Regions from separate parts of the Arthrobacter sp. YAF17 genome, predicted to be linked through region 1. Evidence: predicted binding sites of a transcription regulator. Region 1 holds the regulator's gene; the other holds the start of a gene.
The links. The regulator LexA, encoded in region 1, represses DNA repair genes until DNA is damaged. The targets are predictions, from matches to a motif close to TCGAACANNTGTTCGA.
Positions count from the first base shown of each region.

Region 2: AB4Y67_RS01165 (LexA family protein) is a predicted target of LexA. The motif match lies at 1,717-1,732, and genes of this name have one in related genera.

Region 1 is NZ_JBFRDB010000009.1:43,061-57,823, reverse strand. Features, by position in the region: gene hflX (GTPase HflX) at 1-1,214, shown strand, start outside; gene AB4Y67_RS09030 (ATP-dependent DNA helicase) at 1,207-3,378, shown strand; gene lexA (transcriptional repressor LexA) at 3,587-4,336, opposite strand; gene AB4Y67_RS09020 (LysM peptidoglycan-binding domain-containing protein) at 4,678-5,130, shown strand; gene AB4Y67_RS09015 (histidinol-phosphate transaminase) at 5,271-6,389, shown strand; gene hisB (imidazoleglycerol-phosphate dehydratase HisB) at 6,455-7,081, shown strand; gene hisH (imidazole glycerol phosphate synthase subunit HisH) at 7,078-7,890, shown strand; gene AB4Y67_RS09000 (hypothetical protein) at 7,891-8,049, shown strand; gene priA (bifunctional 1-(5-phosphoribosyl)-5-((5-phosphoribosylamino)methylideneamino)imidazole-4-carboxamide isomerase/phosphoribosylanthranilate isomerase PriA) at 8,102-8,848, shown strand; gene AB4Y67_RS08990 (SseB family protein) at 8,862-9,761, shown strand; gene AB4Y67_RS08985 (MFS transporter) at 9,824-11,170, shown strand; gene AB4Y67_RS08980 (DUF1844 domain-containing protein) at 11,300-11,686, opposite strand; gene infC (translation initiation factor IF-3) at 12,137-13,219, shown strand; gene rpmI (50S ribosomal protein L35) at 13,335-13,529, shown strand; gene rplT (50S ribosomal protein L20) at 13,649-14,128, shown strand; gene AB4Y67_RS08960 (TrmH family RNA methyltransferase) at 14,183-14,763, shown strand, end outside.
Region 2 is NZ_JBFRDB010000001.1:222,750-237,512, reverse strand. Features, by position in the region: gene AB4Y67_RS01175 (class I SAM-dependent methyltransferase) at 1-560, opposite strand, end outside; gene AB4Y67_RS01170 (DUF2975 domain-containing protein) at 814-1,245, shown strand; gene AB4Y67_RS01165 (LexA family protein) at 1,746-2,177, shown strand; gene AB4Y67_RS01160 (Y-family DNA polymerase) at 2,170-3,462, shown strand; gene AB4Y67_RS01155 (dihydrofolate reductase family protein) at 3,575-4,192, shown strand; gene AB4Y67_RS01150 (AfsR/SARP family transcriptional regulator) at 4,208-5,170, opposite strand; gene AB4Y67_RS01145 (S1C family serine protease) at 5,684-6,664, opposite strand; gene AB4Y67_RS01140 (HtaA domain-containing protein) at 6,847-7,350, shown strand; gene AB4Y67_RS01135 (amylosucrase) at 7,481-9,280, shown strand; gene AB4Y67_RS01130 (ATP-binding protein) at 9,516-10,979, shown strand; gene AB4Y67_RS01125 (response regulator transcription factor) at 10,900-11,637, opposite strand; gene AB4Y67_RS01120 (hypothetical protein) at 11,719-11,985, opposite strand; gene AB4Y67_RS01115 (DUF4193 domain-containing protein) at 12,235-12,537, shown strand; gene AB4Y67_RS01110 (hypothetical protein) at 12,557-12,688, opposite strand; gene AB4Y67_RS01105 (GNAT family N-acetyltransferase) at 12,817-13,164, opposite strand; gene AB4Y67_RS01100 (pirin family protein) at 13,190-14,185, opposite strand; gene AB4Y67_RS01095 (alpha/beta hydrolase family protein) at 14,271-14,763, shown strand, end outside.

The DNA of each region.
Region 1 (14,763 bases):
AGAACTCCCTCCGGGAACTCGCCGCGCTGGCCGAGACCGCCGGTTCGGAGGTCCTGGACGGTATCGTCCAGCGCCGCCAGAAGCCCGATCCGGGCACCTTCCTCGGCTCCGGCAAGGCGCAGGAACTCAAGGACATCGTGATGTCCACGGGCGCGGACACCGTCGTCGTCGACGCCGAACTGGCGCCGTCCCAGCGCCGCAGCCTGGAAGACATCGTCAAGGTCAAGGTCATCGACCGCACGGCCCTGATCCTGGACATCTTTGCCCAGCACGCCAAGAGCCGCGAGGGCAAGGCCCAGGTGGAACTGGCCCAGCTCGAATACCTGCTCCCGCGCCTGCGCGGCTGGGGTGACTCGATGTCCCGCCAGGCCGGTGGCCAGGTGGGCGGTGCCGGTGCGGGTATGGGTTCGCGCGGTCCGGGTGAAACCAAGATCGAACTGGACCGCCGCCGGATCCGCACCCGGATGGCCAAGCTTCGGCGTGAAATCGCCGCAATGAAGCCGGCCCGGGAGACCAAGCGCGCCAACCGCCGTCGTAATTCCGTGCCGTCCGTGGCGATCGCCGGGTACACCAACGCCGGTAAGTCCTCGCTCCTGAACCGGCTGACCGACGCCGGTGTCCTGGTGGAGAACGCCCTGTTCGCCACCCTGGACCCGACGGTCCGCAAGGCCGAAACCTCAGACGGGCTGGGCTACACCCTTGCCGACACCGTGGGGTTCGTCCGGTCGCTGCCGACCCAGCTTGTGGAGGCGTTCCGCTCCACCCTGGAGGAGGTTGCCGATTCGGACCTGATCCTGCACGTCGTGGACGTCTCGCACCCGGATCCGGAAGGCCAGATCGCTGCCGTCCGCAAGGTGTTCAGCGAAGTCGACGCCCGCAAGGTGCCCGAAATCATCGTCCTGAACAAGGCCGACGCCGCGGATCCCTTCGTGATCGAGCGGCTGAAGCAGCGCGAACCGCGCCACGTGGTGGTGTCGGCGCGCACCGGCGAAGGCATCCCGGAGCTACTCAAGGCCATCAGTGAAGGCATTCCGCGGCCCAGCGTGAAGCTGGAGCTGCTCATCCCCTACAACCGCGGGGACCTGATCAGCAAGCTGCACGAAGCCGACGCCGAGATCCTCAGCCTCGACCACGAGGAAGCGGGAACCCGCGCCGTCGTAATGGTGCGCGAGGGACTGGCCGCTGAACTGGATTCGTTCATCAGCAATGACTGAGGCAGCGGTGACCGGGGCGGACACAGGCACGGGCGACCCGGCGGGGGAGGACGACGCAGGAACCGGGGCTGCAGGAACCGGGGCTGCAGGAACGGACGCCGGAGAACGTCCGGCACGTTCGGGCGGCAGGACCGGCGGGGAGTTCGTTATCGAACTCCTCGACCGGGCCGTGTCCGGGATGGGCGGCCAGAGCCGCGACGGCCAGCACGAAATGGCCCGGCAGGTGGCGCAGGCGATTGACAGCGGCGACCACCTGCTGGTCCAGGCCGGCACCGGCACCGGCAAGTCACTCGCCTACCTGATCCCCCTGATCGCCCATTCGCTCGTCAGCGACAAGCCCACGCTGGTCTCCACGGCCACGCTGGCACTGCAGACCCAGATCGTGGGCCGTGACCTGCCCCGGCTGCTGAAGACCATCACCCCGGCGCTCGACCGGCCCGTCAAAGTCGCCCTCGTCAAGGGCCGGTCCAACTACGTGTGCCGCCACAAGCTCGAAGGCGGCTTCCCCTCCGAAGAACCGTCGGAGGGCCAGCTCTTCTCGCTCGGCGAGGACACCTCCGTGCCGCACTTCGCCGCGGCCATGGGCGGTCCGTCCTCCCAGCTCGGCAAGGAGGTCGTCCGGCTGCGCGAGTGGGCCGAGGACACCGTGACAGGGGACCGCGACGAACTCCTGCCCGGCGTCACGGACCGCGCCTGGCGGCAGGTCTCCGTCACCTCCATGGAGTGCCTCGGCGCGCAGAAATGCCCCCTGGCAGCCGAATGCTTCAGCGAACTGGCCCGGCAAAACGCCGCGGACGCCGACGTCGTGGTCACCAACCACGCGATGCTGGCCGTCAGCGCCTTCGAAGGCCTCGCCGTGCTGCCGGAATACGACGTCGTGGTGGTCGATGAAGCCCACGAGCTCCAGGACCGCGTGACCGGCGCCGTGTCCGGCCAGCTTTCTGTGGCCATGGTGCACGCCGCCGCGTCCGGGGCACGGAAGCACGCCGGCATCACCGTGGACGCGCTGAACAACGCCGCATCCAACCTCGAACTTGCCATTGAGGGCGTCCCCAGCGGGCTTATGCCCAACGGCCTCAACAGCGAACAGCTGGACTGCGTGGACCAGTTGCGGGACGCCTGCCGCGCCGCGCTCTCGGATTCCAAGGGGGACAGCGCGAACACGGCCGACGGCGGCCGCCAGCTCGCGCGCTCCCGGCTCATGGTGATCCTGGAACTCTGTGAACGGCTGCTGGCAGCACGCGAGAACCGCGAAGTGGTCTGGTTTTCCCGCAACAGCACCTTCGACCCGCAGCAGGGCTACTCCCAGCCCGACGAGTCCGCCCCGGCGCTGGTCAATATCGCCCCGCTCAGCGTTGCCGGGCGGCTCCGCGAGGGCCTGTTCGCGGACCACACGGTCATCCTCACCTCGGCCACCCTGGCGATCGGGTCCGCTTTCGAACCTGCTGCCGGCGGCCTGGGCCTGGTGGGTCCAGGCGCCCCGAGCTGGACCGGCGTCGACGTCGGCTCTCCGTTCGAATACCCCAAGCAGGGCATCCTGTACGTTGCCAAGCATCTGCCCAAGCCCGGCCGCGGCACGTCCCCGGAAGCGCTCGACGAACTCGAGAAGCTGATCCGGGCCTCCGGCGGCGGGGCGCTGTGCCTTTTCTCGTCGCGGCGCGCCGCCGAGGACGCTGCCGAGGCCTTGCGGCCACGGCTGGACATGAGCATCCTCTGCCAGGGGGATTCCACCATGACGGCGCTGGTGAAGCAGTTCGCCGACGAGCCGGACACCTGCCTCTTCGGCACCATGTCCCTGTGGCAGGGCGTCGACGTGCCGGGGACCTCCTGCCGCCTCGTAGTGATCGACCGGATCCCGTTCCCGCGGCCCGACGATCCCCTGATGACGGCGCGGTCCCGGGCCGTGGCCCAGGCCGGCGGCAACGGCTTCATGAGTGTTTCCGCGACCCACGCTGCCATCCGTCTGGCCCAGGGCGCGGGCCGACTGATCCGCACGACGACGGACAAGGGTGTGGTGGCTGTGCTGGACTCGCGGCTGTCCACCGAACGCTACGGGGGATTCCTCCGCGCCGCCCTGCCGCCGTTCTGGCCCACCACGGACCCCGCCATCGCCGTCGCGGCTCTGGAGCGGCTCGCGAAGGAATCAGGGCAGCCCGCCACGTAGCCCCGCCGGGTTGGGACCCTGCCGGGACATGTGACCGGGCCGGGATGCGGGTCCCCGCGGCGTCCGCGGATTTTCCGGGACCCTGCCGCCGCCGGGGTGCCAGTAACCGGGAGGAACGCGAAAGGCCCCGTCCGGCGTGAACTGGTCAACGCCGGCGGGGCCGTGTTCGCAGGGACTGGGCAGCTCTGAGCTGCCGGGAGGTTCAGTCCTAGAGGGAGCGCAGCACCGAGACGACTTTGCCCATAATGACGGCATGATCGCCGAGGATGGGCTCGTACTGGGTATTCTGCGGCAGCAGCCAGGTGTGGCCGTCACGCTGGCGGAAGGTCTTCACTGTTGCCTCGTCATCCAGCAGGGCGGCCACAATGTCACCATTGACAGCATCGCCCTGCCTGCGCACCACCACCCAGTCACCGTCGCAGATGGCCGCATCGATCATCGAGTCACCGGCGACCTTGAGCATAAAGAGCTCGCCGTGGCCCACCAGCTGGCGGGGCAGGGGCATAACGTCCTCAACCACCTGGTCGGCCAGGATCGGTCCGCCCGCGGCGATCCGGCCCACCAACGGCACCATGGCGGTATCCGTGGCACTGGCCAGCTCCGAAACAGACAAGCCGCCGACACTGCGCAGGCCGCTGGACTTCTCGACGCCTGAAATTTTCGCGGTTCCCTCATCGAGGGTCAACGGCATCAGCACTTCCATGGCCCGAGGGCGCTTGGGATCACGCCGCAAGTAGCCGAGCTTCTCGAGCTGCGAAAGCTGGTGGGTCACGCTGGAAAGGCTCGCGAGGCCCACCGTGTCGCCGATTTCGCGCATGGACGGCGGGTACCCGTTGTCCGTCACGGAGCGCTGGATGGTCTCCAGAATCTTCTTTTGCCGGACGGTAAGGCTCTTGGGTGGCCGGGCTGCCTGCGGGCTCCGCTGGGTGGCCCTGCCGCCAGTGGCTTGTGCTGCCATGTTCGCCAACGCCTTTCCGTTCCGCCCGGCCGCTGTGGCTGCAGCTGCCGGGAACTTCCGGCCTGAAATGTCAGACCCTGCTGATCAACTGCAGAAGTGGTTGTTCTTTGACTCAAACGTAGGCCAGCCACACAGCTTTTTCAAACATTTGTTCTAGCGAGTCTCGACAATGTTCGTCAATAAGTGCTAAAACAGAACTAGCAAGATTCGAATATGTGTTCTAGTTTGGCGCAGTTCGGTTGGAACAGGTTATTCGTCTCTTTGTTCGAAGGTCAGGCCGGTTGGCGGCGGGTACGTGGAGTACGCCGGGCGGCACAGTATGGTCCAGGAGGGCTCAGTTCATGTCAGCATCAAGCGCGTTTCACGACACTTTCGGCCGCGACTCATTCGGCGACTATGGCCGGCCCGGCACCGGCACCGGCAGCGGCACAGGTCAGCCCGGCCAGTCCGGCCCCAGCGGTCGTGCCGAACAGGCAAAGCAGGCGCCGCTTAAGCTCACCCGGCGGGGGCGCTTCGTCTTCATTGGGGTGCCGCTCATCCTGCTGGCCGCACTGGTTCTCTCCTTCAGCGGATTCCTCAACGCCCCGGCAAAGGCGGCGGACTCTGCCGCCGAGCTGTCGTTGACACCCACAGTCTCGGTAACGGTGCAGCCCGGCGAATCCTTGTGGGCCATCGCCGAGGCAGTGGCGCCCGAGCGCGATCCCCGCGACGTCGTCGCCGACATCATCCAGCTGAACAACCTCGAGGCCGCCCGCGTCGTGCCGGGCCAGGCGCTCTTCATTCCGTCCAACTAGTTCGTTCCGGCCAGGCAGCTCCATCCAGATAGCTCAGGGGTCCCGTCGCTTGAGGGTCTCGAGGCGTTCCGCAGGGCGCCGACAGCCCCGCAAAGCGTCACAGTTTCCGGGCCCGCCGCGAACTCACTTAAACTGGACAAGTGACTGACCAGTTAGAGCGCCTGAACCGACTTCCCCTCCGGACCAACCTGCGGGGCCTGACCCCCTACGGGGCACCGCAGCTGGACGTCCCCATCCTGCTCAACGTCAACGAGAACACCCACGGCGTCCCGGCCGACGTCCTCGCGGCCATCTCCGACGCCGTCACCATTGCCGCCGCCGGACTGAACCGCTATCCGGACCGCGAATTCACGGAACTGCGGGAGGCGCTGGCCGAATACCTCGGGCACGGACTGGCCGCGGACAACATCTGGGCCGCGAACGGCTCCAACGAGGTTCTCCAGCAGATCCTCCAGGCCTTCGGCGGTCCCGGCCGCACCGCCCTTGGTTTCCCTCCCACATACTCCATGTACCCGCTGCTGGCTTCCGGCACGGACACCGGGTACATCGCCGGGATCCGCGCCGATGACTACGGGCTCAGTGCCGAGTCGGCCGCCCGGCAGGTCCGCGAACTCCAGCCGAACATCGTGTTCCTCTGCTCCCCGAACAACCCCACCGGCACCGGGCTTGGCCTGGACGTCGTCGAGGCTGTCTACGAGGCCGGCGAGGCCAGCCAGACCATCGTTATCGTCGATGAGGCCTACCACGAGTTCGCCCACAACGGCACGCCCAGCGCGCTGACGCTGCTGCCCGGCCGGGAACGGCTGATCGTTTCGCGCACCATGAGCAAGGCCTTCGCCCTGGCCGGAGCCCGTGTCGGCTACATGGCGGCAGCCCCGGAGGTCACCGACGCCCTGCGCCTGGTCCGGCTCCCGTACCACCTCTCGGCCATCACCCAGGCGACAGCCCTGGCCGCCCTGCACCACCGGGTCGCGCTGATGGCCGACGTCGAGGACATCAAGCGGCAGCGCGACAGGATCGTGGCCGAACTGCAGCGGATGGGCCTCAAGCCTGCCGCCTCCGACTCGAACTATGTCTTCTTCGGCGGTCTGGACAACCCGCACGAGGTCTGGCAGGAACTGCTGGATGCCGGGGTGCTCATCCGCGACGTCGGCATTCCCGGGCACCTTCGTGTCACCGCCGGGACTGAGACGGAAACCACAGCCTTCCTCGAAGCCCTCGAGCGGATCCTGGCCGGCCGCGCAGTGCAGCGCGCCTAGACTTAACCCAGGACATCCACCCTGCCCTGTTCGCCGGGCACCGTCGTCATCCAAAGGACACCCACATGAGCACCACCGGAACAACCGCTGCCGAGGGCCGGACCGCACGCATGGAACGGACCACCAGCGAGTCATCGGTGCTGGTCGAGATCAACCTGGACGGCACCGGCGTCTCGGACATCAGCACCTCGGTCCCGTTCTACGACCACATGCTGACGGCGCTGAGCAAGCACTCCCTGATCGACATGACGGTCAAGGCCACCGGCGACACACACATCGACGTCCACCACACGGTCGAGGACGTTGCGATCACCTTCGGCGAGGTCCTGCGCACCGCCCTCGGAAACAAGGCCGGGATCCGCCGCTTCGGCGAAGCCACAGTGCCCCTCGACGAAGCCCTCGCGCACGCCGTCGTCGATGTCTCCGGCCGCCCGTACCTCGTGCACGGCGGAGAACCGGCAGGCCAGGAGTACCACCTGATCGGCGGACACTTCACCGGTTCCCTCACCCGCCACGTCTTCGAGGCGATCACCCTGCACGCCGGCATCTGCCTGCACATGAACGTCACCGCCGGCCGGGACCCGCACCACATCGTCGAGGCCCAGTTCAAGGCCTTCGCCCGCGCCCTGCGCGCCGCCGTCGAACCGGACCCGCGCGTCGAGGGCATTCCCTCCACCAAGGGTGCGCTGTGACCGGCAAAGTGCTGAAGGACGGCGCCATCATCGACCCCGACGCCGGCGCGAAGCCGGCGTCGCCCGAGGGCAAGCCGACCGTCACGGTCCTCGACTACGGCTCCGGCAACGTCCGCTCCGCCGTCCGCGCCCTCGAGCGTGCCGGTGCCGAAGTGATCCTCAGTTCCAAGCCGCAGGACGTGCTCAACGCCGACGGCCTCGTGGTGCCCGGCGTCGGTGCGTTCGAAACGGTGATGCGCGAGCTCAAAGCCGTCGACGGGATCCGCATGATCGGCCGCCGCGTGGCCGGCGGCCGGCCGGTCCTGGCCATCTGCGTCGGCCTCCAGGTCCTGTTCGAGGCCGGCGTCGAGCACGGCACCGAAGCCGAAGGAATGGGGGAGTGGCCCGGGAAGGTCGAACTCCTTCCCGCCGATGTCGTGCCGCACATGGGCTGGAACACCGTATCCGTCCCGGAAGGCTCCAAGCTGTTCGCCGGCGTCGAAGACGAACGCTTCTACTTTGTGCACTCCTACGGGGTCCAGCAGTGGGACTTCGACGTCATCCAGCCGCGGATGGCGGCGCCCCTGGTCACCTGGTCCGAGCACGGTGCCCCGTTCATCGCGGCCGTGGAAAACGGCCCGCTGTGCGCCACACAGTTCCACCCCGAAAAGTCCGGCGACGCCGGGGCGCACCTGCTGCGCAACTGGGTTGAGAGCCTGCGGGACCGCTCCCGGGCCGCGGAATCAGCGGCCCCGGACTCAGTGCGCGCAGAAGCCGTGCCGTCCGACGCCACTCTGTCCGACGCCGCCCCGGAAGCCGGGACCGCCTAGATGTGGTCCATCGTGCTGATGGGCCTCGCCGGGCTGCTCGTCGGCGGAGCGCTGTCCTTCCGCCAGCAGAAGAGCCCGCGCTGGGTCCAGATCGTGTTTTACGTCCTGGCCGGGATGGCGCTGCTGGCCGCCTACCTCCTGACCCTGCCTGCCGCCTGACCACCCGCAGCGCCCCGACCACCTGCCGTCCCTGAAGAGCTGAGGATCCACGATGACCACCGAAACCCCGCTGCCCGTGCTCGAGCTGCTGCCCGCCGTCGACGTCGTCAACGGCCAGGCCGTGCGCCTCGTCCAGGGCGAGGCCGGCAGCGAGACGAGCTACGGCACGCCGCTGGAGGCTGCACTCAACTGGCAGCAGCAGGGCGCCGAATGGGTCCACCTCGTGGACCTCGACGCCGCCTTCGGCAGGGGCTCCAACGCCGAACTGCTGCGCGAAGTGGTCGGCCGGCTGGACATCAAGGTGGAACTGTCCGGCGGCCTGCGCGACGACGAGTCCCTCGAGAAGGCACTGGACCTGGGCGTGGCCCGCGTGAACCTGGGCACCGCGGCACTGGAGAACCCAGAGTGGACCGCCCGGGTGATCGAGCGCTTCGGCGACAAGATCGCCGTCGGGCTGGACGTCCGCGGCACCACGCTGGCCGGCCGCGGCTGGACCAAGGAAGGCGGCGACCTCTGGGAGGTCCTCGGACGCCTCGAGGAGGCCGGTTGCTCCCGCTACGTCGTCACCGACGTCACCAAGGACGGCACCCTCCAGGGCCCTAACGTCGAACTGCTGCGCCAGATGGTGGAAAAGACCGGCAAACCCGTCGTCGCCTCAGGCGGGATCTCCAGCCTCGAGGACCTCAAGGTCCTGCGTTCCCTCGTGCCGCTCGGCGTCGAAGGCGCCATCGTCGGCAAGGCCCTCTACAACGGCAACTTCACGCTGCCCGAGGCCCTCGACGTCGCCGGCCGCCGCTAGGAAAGCCCGCAGCATGGAGCACCGGCCCACGGGCGGCAACGCAGCTGACAACCACGTCCCAACACGCCAGTTGCCCGGACACATCGCCGCAGCCCTGGCGGGCGCCGGGGGAGCGACCGACTCTGCGGGCCAACCGTGGGCGGGGCGCAGTCTGTCCGGCGAGGACGCTACGATCCACAACTTCGAGGACGACGACGGCACCCCCGAGGCCGGCTACCTCGCCGCGCTGGCTGCCCTCGAAGCGGGCGACGGCGATGAGGCTGCGGTGGTGGCATCGCTCGCTACGGCGCGGGTGTTTGTGCCGATCATCGCCACACTCGCCGAAGAAGGCGAAGGTGCCGGCGGCCTGCACTCCGACAAGCAGGCGGACATGGCGCTCGTAACCCTCAAGGCCCCCGACGGCCGGACAGCGATGCCCGTCTTCACCTCTGCGGCTTCACTCGAGGCCTGGCATCCCGAGGCGCGCCCGGTAGCCGTATACGCGGCCCGCGCTGCACTCTCCGCGGTCGCCGAGGGGGCGGAACTGCTCGTGCTCGACCCCGGGTCCGCTATCACCTTTGTGGTGCGCCGGCCCGCGGTGTGGGCCCTTGCCCAGCAGCGGGACTGGACGCCGTCGTACGCTGATCCCGAGCTCGCCCGGAACCTCGGCGAGGCCGCAGTTGGCTTTCCCGCGGTCCGCCGTGTTGAAATTCATCGGGGCGGGGGAGTTGCCGCGGTTACGGCCGAGGGAAGGCAGCTCCCGGGCGGAGGCTCCGGCCCGGAGCTCCGCGTGGTGCTCTACCTTGAAGACGGACTCGACGCCGCCGGCGTCCAGTCCATCGTGTCCGGCCTCAACAACGCCTGGGCACGGAATGAAATATTTGCTGAGCGGGTTGACTCGATCGAGGTCAAATTGCAGCGCGCAGCACAGTAGCTGACGGTCGGCCGGGGACATCCTGGGTGCTGCCGGGGGCAGTACCAGAAGGAAATAGTTTCGTGAACTTCGCGCTTTACCGGGATCTGCTGGCCGTCCGGCCCATCAGGCGGCTCCTGCTGGTCGGGATGGTTGCCCGCATACCGCACTCCGCGGCCGGGGTCCTCCTGACCCTGCACATTGTCCTGACCCTCGGCCAGGGCTACGCCGCCGCCGGCGCCGCCGCCGCCGTGATGACCATCGGCATCGCCGTTGGCGCACCCTGGCGCGGCCGGCGCGTTGACACCGTCGGCCTGCGGCGGGCGCTCATCCCGTCCGTCATCTCCGAAGCCGTCATCTGGTCCGTTGTGCCGCACGTGTCCTACGAGGTCCTGCTGCCGCTGGTCTTCGTGGGCGGCCTGCTGACGCTGCCCATCTTCAGCGTGGTGCGCCAGTCCCTCGGCGTCCTCGCCACAGGTGAGCAGCGGCGCACGGCGTTCGCCCTCGACGCCATCTCCACCGAACTGGTCTTTATGATCGGCCCCGCGGCCGGCGCGCTCGTCGCCACGGCCGGGTTCTCGGTCCTGGGACTGACCATCATTGGCATCGCCACCTCGGTGTCCGGACTCTTCCTGATGTGGTTCAACCCGCCGACCCGCAGCGCCGAGCCTGTCCCTGGGTCTGAACCAGCGTCCGACGCCGAGTCCGATGCGGCGTTTGAGGCAGGCCAGCAGGAGGGCGCCGAAGTCGCCGTCGTCGCCGCTGCCCCGGCCCACCTGCAGGAAGCCGCCGCCGAGCTCGCCCCGCTGGCCGCCGCCGGGGAAAGGCGCCAGCAACGCGCCGGGCTGCGGCAGAAGGTCGTCCACAACTTCGCCTGGTTCACGTCAGCCGTGGCCGCCGTCTTCGCCGTCGCGGCCGGGGCCGGCATGGTCCTCAGCGGCACCGACGTCGGAATTGTGGCCGCCCTCGAATCCGGCGGGCACCAGGCCGAGATCGGGCTGGTGTTCCTCTTCTGGTGCGCGGCCTCGGTGGTCGGCGGCCTCATCTACGGCGCCATGCACCGGCCCATCTCACCGATCCTGCTGCTGCTGGGCATGTCTGCGCTGACCATTCCGATGGCGTTTGCGCAGGACACCTGGACCCTGTGCCTGCTCTCGCTCCTGCCGGGCCTGCTGTGCGCGCCCGTGCTGTCGGCAGCCTCCGAAAAGGTCGCCGAACTCGTCGATGAGCGGCGCCGCGGCGAAGCGATGGGCTGGTACGGCTCGGCCCTCACCGGGGGTGTGGCCCTCGGGGCGCCACTCGCCGGGGTCTTCATCGACGGCGTGGGCCCCTGGGCCGGATTCGTGGCCGTGGGGCTGGGCGGCGTCGTGCTGTGCCTCGTGGGGCTCGCGCTGCAGCACCTACGCCGGCGGCGGCTCGCCGCAGCCTGAGGCAACCGGGGGCCTCGCCGCCGGCACCCGTAACGCCACGGGCGTTAACGACGGCGGCGGCGGACTGACCGAAGTGGTCCGTCCGCCGCCGCGTTGTAGCTTGTGCCGCGTTGTAACTGGGGTTGGGGTCTAGTTGACCGGGCCGGTGTACTTCTCGCCCGGGCCCTTGCCGGGAGCGTCCGGAAGGGTGGACTCCTCGCGGAAGGCCAACTGGAGGGACCGCAGTCCGTCGCGCAACGGTCCGGCGTGCTGGGAACCGATCTCGGGAGCCGCGGCAGTGACCAAGCCGGCAAGGGCCGTGATCAGCTTGCGGGCCTCGTCCAGGTCCTTGAGCTCCTCGGCGTTCTCCTCGGCGGCGAGGCCAAGCTTCACGGCGGCGGCGCTCATGAGGTGCACGGCAGCGGTGGTGATGACCTCGATCGCGGGCACCTCGGAGATGTCCCGGATCTGCTGTGAAACGTCGCCCTGGGTGCTGGCGGGCTCGTAAACGTGTGAATTACTGTCTGAAGTGCTCATGCTGGTAAGCTTGTCACAGACCGACTGATTGTCGTTATTTCGTTCCGGATTCAAATCTAGATCTTGATTTAGATTGACCGGAGCGTTCTGACAGCCGGAACCCGTCTGCAGCCAACATGCTAGTCATGCAGGTGCGCCGGACGGGATTTCTTCTGTAGAATCGACTTTCAGTTTGCAAGCGGAGTTCTCTCCCACCCGCGTCAGCCGCTCTCCTTCGGGAAGCTTCGGAAGAAGCAAGGTTGCCGGGTACCTGGTCGGGCATTCTTCCCGGGCGCCAGCCCTGGTTTGATGCATGCCGCCTCACGCGAGGCAGGCAGTTCCGATCTTCGAGGCCTTCGATTGCTCCGGCAATTGGGGGCCTTCTCTTTTTGCCGGTGGAGTACCCCTCACGAACACAGGAGCTTTAACATTAGCGAGCCAAGAATCAATGAGCGTATCCGCGTCCCCGAGGTGCGGCTGGTCGGCCCTGCAGGCGAGCAAGTAGGCGTTGTCCGTATTGAGGATGCCCTGCGTTTGGCTGCCGAGTCCGATCTTGATCTCGTTGAAGTTGCACCGCAGGCCAAGCCTCCGGTGTGCAAGCTGATGGACTTCGGCAAGTACAAGTACGAAGCCGCGGTCAAGGCACGCGAAGCCCGGAAGAACCAGACCAACACGGTTCTGAAGGAAATCCGCTTCCGCCTGAAGATCGACACCCACGACTACGAGACGAAGCGCGGCCACGCGCTCCGCTTCCTCGGTGCCGGTGACAAGGTCAAGGCCATGATCCAGTTCCGCGGCCGTGAGCAGCAGCGCCCCGAGATGGGCATCCGCTTGCTCCAGCGCTTCGCCGAGGACGTCTCCGAAGTCGGCGTCGTGGAGTCCAGCCCGCGCATCGATGGCCGCAACATGGTCATGGTGGTCGGCCCCCTGAAGAACAAGGCCGAAGCCAAGGCAGAGGCCCGCCGCGCATCGCAGCGTGCGGAAGCCAAGGCCGAGAACGAAGCCAAGGCTTCCGGTGGAGGCCGCGTTGACACGTCCGGCCCCGAGGCGCCCCTAACGCAGTCGCTGGCCGACCTGCTGCCGGAGGGCTACCAGGTCCGGACTGAGGCACCCGAGGCTGAGGTAACCGCAACTGAAGCTCCCGCCGCGGAAACCGCCGTCGAGGCCCCGGCCGAAAAGGTTGAGGCCGATAAGGCTGAAGCCGCGGAGGCCAAGGTCGAGGAAGCCCCGGCACAGAAGGCTCCCGTCGAGGCAGCGCCGAAGCAGGAGGCCGCCAAGGCTCCGAAGGCCGCTCCGAAGCGCGAAGCCCCCAAGGCCGAGGCTCCGAAGGCCGCCGCCAGGCCGGCAGCAGCCAAGGCGCCCGCAGCGCCCAAGGCCGCCGCCAAGGCTCCGGAAGCCGCGAAGGCTCCCGAAGCTGAAAAGGCCGCTCCGGCGGCAGCACCGAAGCCGGTTGCTGCTCCGAAGCCGGTACCGCGTCCCGCGGCGCCGAAACCTGCTGCACGGCCGGCTGCCCCGAAGGCCGCCGCCAAGCCGGCAGCCAAGAAGACCAACTAGTTCAGGGCTGGCGGACAGCAATGTCCGGCAGCAAGCAACCAGCATGCCGCCCGCAGGGGCGGCTGCACGAAAGACTGCAGGCCTTGTCTGCGGATACGTAAGGAGATCGGTTCCCATGCCGAAGATGAAGACCCACAGTGGTGCTAAGAAGCGCTTCAAGCTGACCGGCAGCGGCAAGCTGCGCCGCCAGCAGGCCAACCGCCGCCACTACCTCGAGCACAAGTCCTCCAGGCTGACCCGCCGCCTCGCCGGCGACAAGATCGTCTTCAAGGGCGACGCCAAGGTCATCCGGAAGATGCTCGGCATCTAAGTTCCAAGTTCTCTGACTGTCTGCCACCTGGCGGCAGTCAACTACCAAAAAGGCTTCTCAGGCCAGCCGGTTGATCCGGCAGTAGATGCTTGGGATCAGATTTTCGAAGGAGTACGCACGTGGCACGTGTGAAGAGGGCGGTCAACGCCCACAAGAAGCGCCGGGTTATTCTTGAGCGCGCAAAGGGCTACCGTGGACAGCGTTCACGCCTGTACCGCAAGGCCAAAGAGCAGCTGCTGCACTCGTTTGTGTACAGCTACGGCGACCGCAAGAAGAAGAAGGGCGACTTCCGTCGCCTCTGGATCCAGCGCATCAACGCTGCATCCCGCGCCAACGGCCTGACCTACAACCGTCTGATCCAGGGCCTCAAGGCCGCTGAGGTCGAGGTTGACCGCCGTATGCTGGCCGAGCTGGCCGTCTCCGACGCCAACGCCTTCGCCGCGCTGGTCAAGATCGCCAAGGACTCGCTGCCCGCCGACACGTCCGCTCCGGCCGTCCAGGCTGAGGCTGCACCGGCCGCGAAGAAGCCGGCTGCCAAGAAGGCTCCCGCCAAGAAGCCGGCCGCCAAGAAGGCCGCCGCTGACGAGGCTGCCAAGTAATACCCCGAACCACGTCGTTCAAGAACCGGCCGCGAAAGCTACTAAGGTTCTTATATGAACGAAACCGGGCGCCCGCAAGACTTTGTACTTTCCAATCCTCGAGCTGATCGGGTGAGGAAGGTGGCACAGCTTGCCGGGCGCCCGGCGCGTTTAAAGCGCCGCGAGTTCCTGGCCGAGGGGCCGCAGGCGGTCCGGGAAGCCCTTGTGCTGCACCAGAAGAGGGTTGCAGCGGGGGAGCCCGGCATCGTCTATGAGGTCTACGCGAGCGAGTCGTGCCTCGACCGGCACCCGGACCTGGAGGCTCTCGCGGAGGGCACCACCGCCTACCTCGCCACCGACGAGGTGCTCGCCGCGATGGCGGACACGGTCACCCCGCAGGGCATTCTCGCCGTCTGCGGCTTCCTGGACGTGAGCCTCGAACAGGTGCTCGACGCCGGTCCGCGGCTGATTGCCGTGCTCTGCCAGGTCCGTGACCCCGGCAACGCCGGCACCGTCCTCCGCGCGGCCGACGCGGCCGGAGCGGACGCCGTTATCCTCACCGCATCCAGCGTCGACATCTACAACCCCAAGGCCGTCCGCTCGACGGCGGGATCCCTCTTCCACCTGCCCGTGGTGCTCGGCGTCGACGTCGATGA
Region 2 (14,763 bases), on a different contig from region 1:
AAGGCGCTGATCATCGCATGAAGGGGCCGGTGCCAGAAGGTCAGGACTGCCGGCTCGCCATCGAACTCGTAATTCTCCGAGTACTGGCGGGTGGCGAAGTAGTCCTCCGTTGGATAGTTGACCACGCTGACCGTGGGGTGGTTGACCGACAGGATCAGGCGCCCGCCCGGCTTCAGCACTCGCCGCAGTTCGGCAAGAGGTGCCGACCAGTCTTCCAGGTAATGCAGGACCAAGGACGAGACGACGTCGTCGAAGGAGCCGTCGGCGAAAGGCAGCGGCTTGCTGAGGTCGGCCACGTGCAGGTCCGCGTCCGCGCCCAAACGCTGTCTTGCCAGTTCCAGCATCGCAGGACTGGAATCGAAGCCGGTCACGACTGCGCCTTTCGCGCCCAGTGCCGCGGACAGGGGCCCGGAGCCGCACCCTGCGTCCAGGACCCGGTGACCGGTCACGTCGCCGGCAAGGCCCACCATCGCCGGGCGCTCGTAGTAGGCGTTGAGGAGGCTGGACTCATTTTCAGCCGAGTAGTTCTCGGCGAAATCGTCATAATGGTCGGATTTCATGTCTATTCCCTTCAGGCGGATTCCTACGGGCGGGACAACAGGGTTGACCCTAGCAAGCAAGAGCCGCCCGACCATGGAACTTCCGGTATCTTGCCCCTTTATCGAATAGCTCCGGCTCCAGCCGTCGAGGTGAAAGGTTGCCGGATGCGGGGCGAAAATGCAGATAGAGCTGGTGTATCAGGGCTAAGGCGTCGGTAATGTGATGGGACGGCAGTGAATTTTCCCGGTAACCAGGCAGCGGCAGGAGGCGCAGATGACTCGTCGAACCTCGTTCGCGCTGATTGCGGGACTTCGCATCTTGCTGCTCATGTCCGTGTTCGCGCAGGTATGGATCATCCCCTCCGCGGTGGAGAGAGCAGTTGCTGTCTTCCCGGAAGTCGAGCCCCTCGCGGTTCCTGCCATCATCTGGGGAATCTGCGCAATTGCCTGCTGGCAAGCCATTGCCGTCATTGGACTGCGGCTGGTCATATGCGCCCGCGACCACGGAGTCGATTCATCCGCTGACAAGTGGCTGCGCGCGATGGTTGGTTGTCTCCTCGCCTTCCTCGCGCTCGTCGTGGCAGCGTTCATCGCTCTGAACGTACTGGCTTACACGCCCCCAGGCGTGATGCTTGGACTCATCGCCGCAGGACTCATCGCTCTGATCGCAGCGAGCTCTCTCGTTACCTCGTCCGTGACAGGTTAGTCCCTGCGGGCTCTAACTGCGTGCACGAGGCGCCCCGCGAAGAAGACGACGGCGACCACGCTCACTGTCGCCAAAATCCACGTGCCATCCGTGCTGAGCGCGGGGCCGCTAGTACACATGCTCGTAGCGCCAGACTCGATTGTGTAGTCAACGCACCCGCCGCTTCTAGACCCCAGAAGCGTTAAGTTCACGGTGATCAAGAGGAGGATCGCAACGGCCCAAGGCCACCATCGCGGTGAACGGAATCGCGGCGTTTCATCCATGCAGTCACCCTACTGCCCGGGCCATCACATTTCTGCCCCCTTCGACGATCTGTTCAGTACCTGCAAATCCTGCGGTCGCAACGGCCGGCCGTGGACTGAAGCCGCCGCACGGCCCAGGCTGTCCCACTGGCGTTCAAGCCGTCCGACGAAGGCCCGCGCCGGCGCCCGGGTCTGCTCAATGTCAGCGCCCGGGGCTACACTGAATGTATCGAACATATATTCGAATAAAGGTGTGTTGTGGGCGTAATCATTGGGCCCCGCGTGATAGACGCGGGCACTTCTCTTCTGTCGGTCCTGATCTCGCCAGTGCCGGTTGCCGCAGGCTACCCTTCTCCGGCCCAGGACTACTTCGACGGCCGCATCGACCTCAACGAACACCTCATCAAGGACATCACCAGCACCTACATCGTCAGGGTGTCCGGGGACTCCATGGAGGGCGCCGGGATCAGCGACGGCGACGAGCTGATCGTAAACCGCGCGCTCGAGCCCCGCGACGGCTGTGTCGTCGTCGCGGTCCTTGATGGCGAGCTCACGGTCAAGAGGCTGCGCATCACGGCCGCGGGCGTAGTGCTGCAGGCCGACAACTCCCGCTACCCGGACATCAGGGTTCCGGCGCTGTCGGACCTTGTCGTCTGGGGCGTCGCGACCCGCTGCCTGCACCATGTCTAGGGCTACCCCCGGCCGGGGCAGCATCGCCTTGGTTGACGTGAACTGCTTCTACGCCAGCGCCGAACGCGCTTTCGACCCCTCCCTGGAGGGACGTCCGCTCGTGGTGCTCTCCAACAACGACGGCTGCGCTGTCACCCGCTCCCCTGAAGCGAAGGCCCTCGGGATCCCCCTCGGCGAGCCTTGGTTCAAGCTCGCACCCCGGGCGAAGGAATGGGGGCTCGTGGCGCGTTCCAGCAACTATGAGCTCTACGGCGACATCAGCGCCCGCGTCATGGAGCTCCTCGGCCGCTACTCCGCCTGGCTGGAGGTTTACAGCATCGACGAGGCCTTCCTTGGCGTCAACGGCAGCCCGGAGGAACTGCAGCGCCTGGGCCACACCATGAAAACGGCGGTGCGCCGGAACGTCGGAGTCCCCGTCTGCGTCGGGATCGCCGGCACCAAGACCCTAGCGAAACTCGCCAACAAGTGGGCGAAACACAATCCGGCGTTCGACGGCGTCTGCCACTGGGACGCTGTCCCCGCCGCCCAGCGCGAGAAGCTCATGGCGGGTCTGTCCGTGGTCGAACTCTGGGGTGTGGCCGCGCGGCTGACCAAACGGCTGAACGCACAGGGAATCCACACCGTGCTGGACCTCGCGCGTGCGGACCCCATCAGGATCAGGGACCGCTTTTCGGTGGTGCTGATGCGGACGGTCCTCGAACTCAACGGGACGCCGTGCATCCCCCTGGAAGAGGAACGAACCGGCCGCGACCAGCTCATCTTCAGCCGGTCCTTCGCGGCGCCGATCACCACCGGCGCCGGGCTGCGCCAGGTGCTGGGCGTCTACGGCCAGCAGGCCAGCGCCCGGCTGGCGCGTCACGGGCTGCAGGCCAAGGTGCTGACGGCGTTCGCCGCCACGTCCTACTACAACCCGGATAGCAGCTCGAACCCCTCCGTGTGCGTGCCGTTGCCGATGCCCACCGCCGACCCCGTTCTCCTGGCGAGGGCAGCCTACGCCCTGCTCCCCCGGATTGACGACGGCGTTAAGTACGTCCGCGCGGGCATCATGGTCACCGATCTGCGCCCCACCGGCAACCAGGCGCCCCTGGCGGTGTTCGAGAATCCACACGAGGAACGCGGCATCGGCCCGCTGCTGGAGGATGTCAGCCGAAGATATGGGCGGGGGTCAATCGGCCTGGGCTACGCCGGAATCCGGGGCGGACCTGATTGGAGCATGAAGCGCGACATGCTGTCTCCGCGCTACACGACGCACTGGGCCGAGCTCCCCGTCGTCAAAGCCGCGTGACTGCCCCCGAAAACAGCGCCGAAAAACACCGTTGCTTCGCACCAGGCACGTGTGCCAGCCTCGAAGTGATTCCGTCGCCGGCCGACGACGGGCGGCACAGAAGGAGCACGGCATGGGACTTATCCATATCGACCTGTTCACCACGCTCGACGGCGTCGCGCAGGCGCCGGGCGGGCCGGAGGAGGACCCTAACAACGGTTTCGCGTTCGGCGGCTGGCAGGCGCCGCTCATAGACAAGGTGGTCGGCGAGCAGATCGACGCAGGAATGGCGGGGATGGACGCGTTGCTGCTGGGACGCCGGACCTACGACATCTTTGCCGCGTACTGGCCGCACGCTGACGGGAACATCGCGCGGCTGTTCAACCGGCTCCCGAAATACGTGGCCTCACGCCAGGGGCCGGACCTGGAGTGGGCCGGCTCCACACTGCTCGGACCCGACGTCGTCGCCGCCGTGCGAGAACTGCGCGACCGGCACACCAACATCCACGTCATCGGCAGTCTCAACTTCGTACAAACCCTGCTCGCCGAGCGGCTCTTCGACCGGCTCACGCTCTGGGTTTATCCGATCCTCCTCGGCAGTGGGAAGAAGGTCTTCGCCGACGGAGTGGTCCCGACAAACCTCAGACTCATCGAGCCGGTGGTCGCTTCACCGATGGGTGCGGTGCTCCAGCGCTACGCGCTCGCCGATGGCACGCCCGGTGTCGGCGATATGTCCGCCGGCGACCAGTAAGGCAGACACGCCCAGTCAGACGGCGGCGGCAAGCGCCTGCTGAAGGAAGGAATCGAGGACCCGGCCGGCATTCTCATGCATGCGCCGGGATTCCTCGGCGGCAAACTGTGTGCGCTTGGGGCCATGCAGACGTTCCCCGAGGTAAAGCAGGGCCGCCAGGACTTCGGAAAGCTCGGTGTTTCCCTCGGCGCGCTGCCGCAGCAGCCTCAAATGCGCGGCCTGCAAGGCCGGACCAGGGGCACAGCCCAGGTCGCGGTCAAACAGCCGGCGGCAGCGTTCGTAGGCTGACAGCCCTTCCACCGGAAGTCCGGCCTGTTCATACCCCGAGACAAGAATGGTCCAGGCACGTTCGTTGAGCGGTTCGGACTGTATGGCCGCCTGTGCGAGCGAAATGGTCAGCTGTGGCTTGTCGAGGAAAGCGGCGGTCTCGGCGGCGAGAATCTGGGCGGCAACCTTCTCGGCAGCATGCCGCGTCCGTGCATCTTCAGCCCAATCGGCCACGAGCTCAAAGCCCAGCAGCGGCTCATCGGCGAGTTTCAGGGCCTGCAGGGCCAGCTCGTGAGCCTCGGCCGGGGCGGACTGCCGGGCCGCATGGACCAGCTGTTGGAACTCCGACAGGTCCAGCTCCACCAGCTGCGGATCCAGTACATAGCCGCCGTTCGCTGTGCGCAGGGGTCCCGTCTTGGTGTTGCCCGGCTGGATCGCCCTGCGGATACCACTGACATAGCTCTCCAGGTTGGCGACGGCGCCGCTGCTGGCCCGTGGTCCCCACAGGATCTCCACGAGGCGCGTCTTGGAGACAGGGGTCCCCAGATTCAGCAGGAGAATTTCCAGGATGTGTCGGGGCTTGCAGCCGCCCATGTCCGCGGCCGTGAGTACGGCGCCATTTCTCCGGATTTCGAAGGTCCCGAATAGCCGGACCGAAATTGCCGGCGCACTTACGCCCAAATTGTCCACATTGATCTCCGATTTCCCCATTTAGAACTTAATCCATATTCGGAGAGTCGGAAGGAATTATTGAAACGCGTGCTGAGACTCATTTCCGTCCGACTTTCTACGGAAACGGTGACACGCAAAGCGGGGCACAACAAGCAATGAAGCTACCCGTTCCTTTACCGTGAGGAAAGTCGAGTACACCCTTGAGCGCCACCAAGTACCGCCCGAAAACAATGTGAGTACTCGGAACCTGTGGCAAGTATCGCCACGCCCAGTCGGCCCGACTTCGGCGGGTAGGTGAATCTGCACCCCTTGCGGACCCAGGAACAGGGACGGCGGCGTCGCCGCAGAGGGGCCGAAGGCCAGTAGCTGAACGGAACTATCCCCCCGTGAGTAGGTGCGTGAGCCGCCCTGCCGCACCTGACCGAGAATTCAGCGGCGCGGGCTATTTCTGCATATTTCCGGCCGCTGCCAAATGACAGTTCACCCCGCCTGCGTACGAAAAAAGTTTCCAGCCGCATTCCCTTAGAAATTTGGAACTGCATTGAAAATCCATCATTCCTCGGACATCTCCTCGGGAACGGTGGTCACCGTGGTTTCCGCGCCGTCGCGCAGGACCGACAACTCCAGGGGCATGCCAATCGCCTCAGCAAAAAGCAGTTTTTGAAGACTCTCGGCATTGGAAACTGCCGTTTCGCCGACGCTGAGGAGCACATCGCCGGGCCGGAGTCCGGCCCCCTCGGCGGGAGAACCAGCCAGAACTTCCACCACCAGCAGACCTTCGCGGCGTCCGGTTCTGATCACAGCGCTTGGCTGCAGCCGGACAGGGGTGTTGACAAGGCCTAGGTAGGCCCGCCGGACGCGGCCGTCCTTCAGGAGGGCAGCAATGATCCGCCTGGACGTGGCGTTCACGGGAACCGCCAGTCCCAGCCCTGCCCCGGCCACCGCCGTGTTGATGCCGACGATCCTGCACCGCGCGTCCGCGAGCGCGCCGCCGGAGCTTCCCGGGTTGAGGGCAGCGTCAGTCTGGATGACGTCCTCGATCATGCGGCGGTTACGGCCGGACCATACGGGGATTGAACGGCCCAGTCCGCTGACCACGCCGGCGGTCACGGACCCCGAGAGTCCCAGTGGGTTCCCGACCGCGATGACCAACTGTCCCACCTGGAGCGACTCCGCATCGCCGAGATCCGCAGGGGCGGCGGTCGGCGCCTTCCCGTGCACCACAGCGAGGTCCGAGAGAGGATCAGAGCCGACCACGTCCACGGCTGTGCGTGTCCCGTCGGAGTACACCGCGCTGCCCCGCTGGGCGCCGGCCACCACGTGGGCGTTGGTCAAGAGGTACCCGTCGGACGTGAACAAAACGGCGGATCCGGCGCCGGTGCGGAACCGGCCGTGCCGGCCCGTGCCGTCCACTTCGAGCGCGGCCACATGCGGGGTCACGGCAGCGGCCACACGGATGACCGTCGCGGAGTAGGAATCGAGAGGGTCCCCGGACGCCTCGGGTCCGGGGATCCGGCTGGTCGCTGTGGCCACATTGCACCTCCAGAGCTGGTACTTATCTAAGTCAACCACCGGCCCCTCGGAGGTAGTCCGGGGCCGCCTACGCCCTCAGAGAAATACTCCGGATGTCGCGCCGACCGGGCGGCAGTTCATCCGGCGGGCAATCCGCCGATAGGCTCAGGAGAGACCAGCCTCACAGCCACAGGAGAACGTACGTGCACCCAGCGAACACCGCGCCCGATCCGCTGCCTCCGCCGGGCCTGAGCTGGGGCATCAAGCGCAGTTTCATCGATTACATCGCCAGCCTGCCGGACGGGTCGGTTTCGGCGACCGCCGGGGCCACCGTGTCCGGATCGTCGCTGTTCTCCTTCAGCCCCGATACGTCCGACTACGACGCCGCGCGCGGCACCGGCGTGTTGCGCTTCCGGGGGGACGTCCGGCTGGCCGGGCACCACGGCATGCTCCTGGTCCGGCTGCTGGACCCCTGGATCACTTTCACCTCCGGCAGCGGCGTACTGTCCATCAGTACCGGCGACGGCGGCGGCCAGGACCGTACCGCCGTCGGTTTCCTTAGCCCTGTGAAACCGCGCGACGCCGACGGGTCCCTCGTCTGGGACCACGTCGACGTCGTCATTTCTCCCGAGGGGTCTGAACTCTTCGACGGCCAGTACGCGGCCGGGCAGCCGATGGATCCGCTGTTCATCCGGGTCGCCAGCTAGACCAACAAAGGAGAACCTCCATGGTTGAAATCGCCGATGCCGTCGAATCAGCCCGCCAGCGCGCCCTCCCCGCTACGGGCCCTGGGCCCGGGCCCGGAGACACAAGGACGCGGCTGATTTCCGGGGCCGCCTGGACGCCCACCTCCCCGAACTGGCGCGGCTGTTCCACGATCTCTACGGCACCCGCGCGGACTGGGCGGACCAGTTGACTGCCCTGGTGCAGCAGGCCGCACAATCGTGGGCCGGGCGGCCGGCGGAGCTAAAGTCCCTCGACGACGTCCGCGGGCAAAACAGCGGCTGGTTCCTGACCAACGAGATGCTCGGCGGAGTCTGCTACGTCGACCGGTACGCCGGGAACCTGGACGGTGTCCGCGACCGGATCCCGTACTTCAAAGAACTGGGCCTTACGTACCTTCACCTGATGCCCTTGTTCCTGGCGCCCGAGCCGCACTCCGACGGCGGGTATGCCGTCTCCAGCTACCGCGAAGTCAACCCAAGCCTTGGCACCATGGAGCAGTTGCGCGCCCTTGCCGCCGAGCTACGGGCCAACGGCATCAGCCTGGTGGTGGACTTCATCTTCAACCACACGTCTGACGAACACGAGTGGGCGCGTAAGGCCTCCGCCGGGGATCCCGACTACAGCAACTACTACTGGATCTATCCCGACCGGACCATGCCGGACGCGTTTGAGGAACAGGTGCGCGAGATCTTCCCGGATGACCATCCGGGCTCGTTTGTTCCGATGCCGGACGGGCGCTGGGTCTGGGCGACGTTCCACACCTTCCAATGGGACCTGAACTACTCCAACCCTGAGGTGTTCCGGGCCATGACGGGCGAGATGCTCTTCCTGGCCAACCTTGGCGTGGACATCCTGAGGATGGACGCTGTTGCCTTCATTTGGAAGCAGCTCGGAACGTCCTGCGAGAACCTGCCCGAAGCATACCTGCTGCTGCGTGCCTTCAACGCCGTGTGCCGGATCGCGGCCCCATCGCTTTTGTTCAAGTCCGAGGCGATCGTGCACCCGGACGAGGTGGCGCAATACATCGACCCGGGAGAATGCCAGCTCTCCTATAACCCGCTCCAGATGGCGCTCATCTGGGAAGCCATGGCCACCCGGGATGTCTCCCTGCTGGCCCAGGCGCTGGAACGGCGGCACAACATTCCGGAGGCCACCTCCTGGGTCAACTACGTCCGGAGCCACGACGACATCGGCTGGACCTTCGCGGACGAGGACGCCGCTGAGCTGGGCATCAACGGCTTCGACCACCGGAGGTTCCTGAACTCCTTCTACGTCAACCGCTTCCCGGGCAGCTTTGCCCGGGGCGTTCCGTTCCAGGACAACCCCCGGACAGGCGACTGCCGCATTTCCGGGACGACGGCGTCCCTCTGCGGGCTGGAGGGCGGCACCGGCCAGGCGGTGGACCGCATCCTGCTGGCACACTCGGTCGCGTTCAGCACCGGCGGAATCCCGCTGCTTTACCTTGGCGACGAGGTGGGGCAGGTTAACGACTACGACTTCCCCCTTGAGGACGGCCACGGCACCGACAGCCGCTGGGTCCACAGGCCGCACTTCCCCGCCGCCCGGTATGCCCGGCGCCATGACACCTCCACACCGGAGGGCGCGGTGTTCGCCGGGCTACGGAACATGATCACCGTCCGCTCCCGCGCGCCCGAACTGGCTGGCACCCGCCTGCTGGATTTCGCAACAAAGAACCCAGGCGTCCTCGGCTACCAGCGGCCGGGGGACGGAACCCGGATCCTGGCGCTGGCCAACTTCAGTGACCTGGCCCAGACAGTGGCGGCGGCCACGCTCTCCGGATTCGTAGTCGACGCCCTCGATATCCTGACCGGAGCCCCCGCGAACCTTGAACACGGCATCGCGCTCGAACCCCACGAGTTCGTCTGGCTTAGGGTAACGCCGCTGTCCTGATGCCCCGCATTGGCGGACCGGAACGGGCACCTCTGGGCGTCACAACGCAAAAAAATGACCGGCCGCACACTGGTTGAGGAGAGAGTGCGGCCGGTAGTCTGTTTTGGACTTCGTCTTGGTCCAACTGTGCCTTAAAGCACCTGAGAGGACGCTGAGAAGGCCTCCGCCGGATCCTGCAACCTAAAAGTGTTCTGTGGCGGTTGTCCGGGGACCGCGGGTGCCGCATTCTTGAAACATGGACAAGCTCACGTCCACTACCCCGTCCGGCCGGTACCGCGGCCGGGCCAGCTGGGGATTGCGCAAGCGATCGACGGCGGCCGCGGTCGCCGTCGTGGCCGTTGCCCTGCTGGTCGGCGGCGTCATCTGGATCGCGCTGCTGCAGAGCACCCTTACGGCCGCGATCGACACGTCTTCCCTTCGGAGGGCACAAAACGTGATCGTTGAGCTGGCTGACCATGAACTGGACGATGCGGCCGAATATATCCGGCTGACGGGCTACGCCGGCCAGTACGTCCAAATCATCGACTCTTCCGGGCAGGTGGCTGCCGCCTCCGATCCCAAGGCCGCCCAAGTGCCCCTGACCGGGCTGCGTCCCCCGCCGGGGCAGACCCAGGCACAGGATGTCTCCAGCCTTCCGAACATCGGCAACAACGATGACTTCCATGTGGTCGCAGCCGGTGTAGTGGTCGCTAAAGCGCCCTATACAGTGGTGGTGGCCTCCTCGGTGCAGGTCCAGTCCGACACTGTGGTCACCGTGGCCTGGTTTTTGCTGGCGGCTACGCCTCTCTTGCTGGCCATCGTTGCCGTATCCGTGTGGCTGCTGGTGGGCCGTTCGCTGAAGCAGGTCGAAAGGATCCGGGGCCAGGTTGCCCGGATCAACGCCGACCACCTCGACGGCCGCGTCGACGTTCCGCGCACCGACGACGAACTCGAGGCACTGGCCCTGACCATGAACATGATGCTGGAGAGGCTGCAGGCATCGGACCGCGAACAGCGCCGCTTCGTCTCTGACGCCAGCCACGAGCTGCGCAGCCCGCTGGCCACCTTGAGTGCCGGCGTCGAGATCGCCGCAGCGGATCCGTCCGGCGCGATGTGGACCGAAATGAAGGACGTTCTTGCCGGCGAGACCGACCGCATGCGCTATCTGGTGGAAGACCTGCTCACCCTCGCCAAGGCGAACGACGGGGGGCTGGCGATAGAGGATGCCGAGGTGGACCTGGATGACGTTGTTGACCAGGAAATCCGGAGGCTGCGCGCGGAGAGCCGGCATCAGGTTTCCGCCGACCTCACCCCGGTCCGGATCCGGGGCGACGCCCGGCGCATCGGCCAGGTCCTGCGGAACGTCCTCGACAACGCCGAGCGGCACGCGCTGTCCCGGATCCGCGTCGTCCTGCGCACCACGGACGCCGGCGCCGTCATCACGGTCGACAACGACGGCGTCCCCGTACCCGAGGCGGAGCGCACCCGGATTTTTGAGCGCTTCGTCCGGCTCGACGAGAGCAGGTCCCGTGAAGGCGGTGGAAGCGGCCTGGGCCTGGCGATCGCTGCCGGGATCATGACCGCCCACCAGGGCACCATCCGGGCAGCCGAAGGCCCCGACGGTGAATGCCGTTTCGAAATTACTTTTTCCGTGCTCGAGCGGGAGGCTCCGGAGGCGGGGGCGGAGCTTGCACCGGCTCAGGAAGCTGGTCGGAGCTGAGCTGGTAACCCATCCCCCGCACGGTAGACAGGCTGCGGACACCGAAGGGGGCGTCGATTTTGCGCCGCAGGTAACCGATGTAGACCTCAACGACGTTGTCCCCGCCCTCGAAGGCCGAATCCCAGACGTTGTCGAGGATCTCCGCCTTCGACACAACCTCGTCGTGCCGGCGCATCAGATAGTGGAGCAGTCCGAACTCCCGGGCAGTCAGCGGGATATCCGATGCGCCGCGCCGGACGCGCCGGGTGACCGGGTCGATCGACAGGGTCCCCAGAGTCAGCACCACGGGCCGCTCCGGGGCCCCGCGTCGGATCAGGGCGCGGATCCGGGCCACGAGCACCAGGAAACTGAAGGGTTTGGTCAGGTAGTCGTCGGCACCCAGGTCAAAGGCGTCCGTCTGGTCGTATTCGCCGTCCTTCGCCGTGAGCATCAGCACCGGGGTCCAGATTCCGCGGCGGCGGAGCTCCTTGAGCACGTCGTAACCGTTCATGAGCGGCAACATCAGGTCCAGCAGGATGGCATCGTAGGCGGATTCGCTGGCGGACGACAGGCCGGTGACGCCGTCGTGGGCCACGTCCACCACGAACCCTTCATTCACGAGTCCGCGGCGGACGGTGTCGGCGAGGTGCCGTTCATCCTCCACCATCAAAATCCTCATCGCAGGACTCCTCTCCTCAGACACAGTATGCGCCTCCGGCGCCTCGGTGGGGCGCCGGCAGGAGAGTGCGCCGGGAGGGGCCTAAACGTTCCCGGTGTTCCGCGAAACCTGGGCAGGAGGACCGAACAACCAGCCGGAGACGTCGCTGCGCAGGACAAAGTGTGGTCCCCCGGTGGAACTAACGCTGCCGGTGGGAACGTAGTACCCGCGTCCCGCCCCCGGGCCTCCGGCTGCACGGTCCAGGGCCTCCGTCAGGTGTCTGGGCAGATGCCCCGCGGGGCCGAGGGCCCGCAGGCCGTCCATTTCTTCCGGCGTGAGCCGTCCGAGTACTGCAGCGATATCGGCCATGATGGATCCCTTCCGGCGGACGGTGACTAAGGGTCCAGCTTAGGATCACGCCGTGAACGGCACATTAACTCCGCGCGACGATTATCGAACGGGTGCCGGGGCGGGGCCCGGCCGCTGCTTTTCTCTCCAACCGCGCCGGTGTCATGAGGGTCACTTCCCACAGTCCCCTTACACCCAGCAAATTAACGGGTGGATGCTGTACCGTTCAATCCCGGGAAACCCAGACCAACGGAATCGAGAATCAACCAGGTGGCAACCGACTATGACGAAGTCCGATCCGACGTTGCGGAATCACGCAACGCCTCGCTAGAGGCCCTTCGCTCCGCGAACGCGCCGGACGCCCGCAGCGTCACCCGTGAGCTTGACGAGGCTGACACGTCCGAAGGCGTGGAACTGCCGGGCGCCGACCTGTCCGGCGAGGAACTGACGGTCACCGTCATTCCGCAGAAGGAAGACGAGTTCACGTGCTACTCGTGCTTCCTGGTCCGGCACCGCTCGCAGCTGGCGCGTGAGAAGGCCGGCCACGCGTACTGCGCCGACTGCATGAGCTAGCAGCCGGCCGGCTGAACATTTACAACTCCTCATCGACGGCCCCGGTACCGGCAGGACCGGTGCCGGGGCCGTCGGCGTCGTGGGACGAACCCGGCAGCGCCCGCCACACCGTGAGCGCCGACGACGGCTCGGCCTTCAACGTGGACGTCAAGGGAAACGGCGGTTCAGCTACTTTTACCGCACCAACGCAGCCCGCAGCATAAACCTTCCACGGCATTTACCACCCGCAAATCCACGGCACACTGACGGTGAAATAAGCGTCAGAGTCCTACTGCAGGCTCAGCGCCGGGCGCGTTGCGCCAACGCGCTGTTGAGGACACCGAGCAATGCCGGTGTGACGGCCCGGACACTGGCCGCGTACTGCGTGTGGCTTTCAAGGTACTTCTTGATGTAGGGGCACACGGGGACAATCTTCAGGCCGGCGGCGGCTGTGTCCTCGAGTGCGTGCGCCGCGAGCCGGCCGGCGAACCCTTGGCCGCCGAACGCCTCCTCAATGACCGTGTGGTAGAAAATCCGGTGGGTTCCGCCGTCGTCGATGTAGGCCGCCTGGCCGATGACCGTGTCGCCGTCAAGAACCTCGTAGCGCAGCCGGTCGGGGTTGTTGCGGATCGTGATGGTGGTTAACACATTTCTCGTTTCTTAGTGGGAGGGATCATTCGCGGGGGCGAAGCCGGGCGTTCGGGAGCGCAGGCGCCGGCAGCGGCGCCGGTTCCCCAGGCGGGAACTCACCGAAGCGCGGCCGCGCGTCGTCCGTCCCGGCGGCTGGCACATCCTCGGCGCCGATTTCCGCCTGCCATTGGGTCCGGTAGTCGACGATTTCCTCATGGCTGCGTCCCACGAAGTTCCACCACATGACGATCTTCTCGCCCAAGGGTTCGCCTCCGATCAGGAGTAGGCGCACGGGCTCGACGCCGGCTGCCAGGGCCACTGACGTGCGCCCCGGCGGCAGATAGGCCAGGTGGTCCCGCGCCACCGGGCGGCCATCGACTTCGAGGGTTCCTGTGTCAACCAGCAGTCCGTGCTCAAAGGTCGGATCCGTGACGAGGTCCAGCGTGGCGCCCGCTTCGAGCAGGACCTCGGCGCCGAGCAGCGGCGTGTGGGTGGCGACCGGCGAGGAGGCGCCGGCCAGGGATCCCAGGAAAACGCGCAGGGTCCAGCCCGGCCCCGTCCGCGGCTCGGGGCGGAAGTGCTCAAAGGTCGGCTCCATGTGGCGTGCCCGGTCCGGCAGCGCCACCCATAACTGCGCACCGTGCAGCACGTCGGTCTCCGGCGTGGAAAATTCGGAGTGGCTGATGCCGCGCCCGGCGGTCATCAGGTTCACTTCGCCGGGCCGCACGGCCGCGTGGAAGCCGGCCGAGTCCCGGTGCTCGATCTCCCCGGTGAAGAGCCAGCTGACCGTCTGCAGTCCGGTGTGCGGGTGCCTCGGCACGTGCATGCCACCGGACTCACCGATCCGGTCCGGGCCATAGTGGTCCAGGAAACACCAGGCGCCGATGAGGCTCCGCTGGCGCTGTGGCAGGGTCCTTCTGACGTCCATCGCCCGCGGCCCGCCCAGCGGGACCTGGCGGGGAACCAGGATTTCGACGCCGGAGCCGTCGTCCTCCGTTTCGCAAAGGATCTCCTGAGGGGCCACCTCGGTATTGCTCATGGTACCAGCCTAGCTGTATCGCCCGCGGCCGCGCGTGACCGTTTCCCGCAGCATCCGCACGCACTGCAGGCGTCATGATGGACTCATGAGCATCCCCGAGTCGCCCGTCACGATCGCCGTCGGCGAATCCACCGTATCGGGCGTCTATGCCCGCCCCGAGAAGCCGTCCGCCACGCTGGTGGTCGCCCACGGTGCCGGAGCCGGTATGGAACACCCGTTCCTGGCCGGATTCACCCGCGCCGTCAACGAATTGGGCGTCGCAACGCTCCGCTTCAACTTCCCCTACCGGGAGGCGGGCCGGAAATTCCCCGACAGGCCCCCCGCCGCCATAGCGGCGTGGCGCGCGGCCATGGCGGAGGCCACGGCCCGGTCCGGGGGCGAGCCGCTGTGGGCCGCGGGAAAATCCTTTGGCGGACGCATGGCCTCCATGGCGGTCGTCGAGGGGATGCCCGCGGCAGGACTCATCTACCTCGGCTACCCGCTCCATCCCCCGGGCAAACCGGAGAAGCTCCGCGACGAACACCTCTACGGGCTGACGCTGCCCATGCTCTTCCTGCAGGGCACCCGCGATCCGTTCG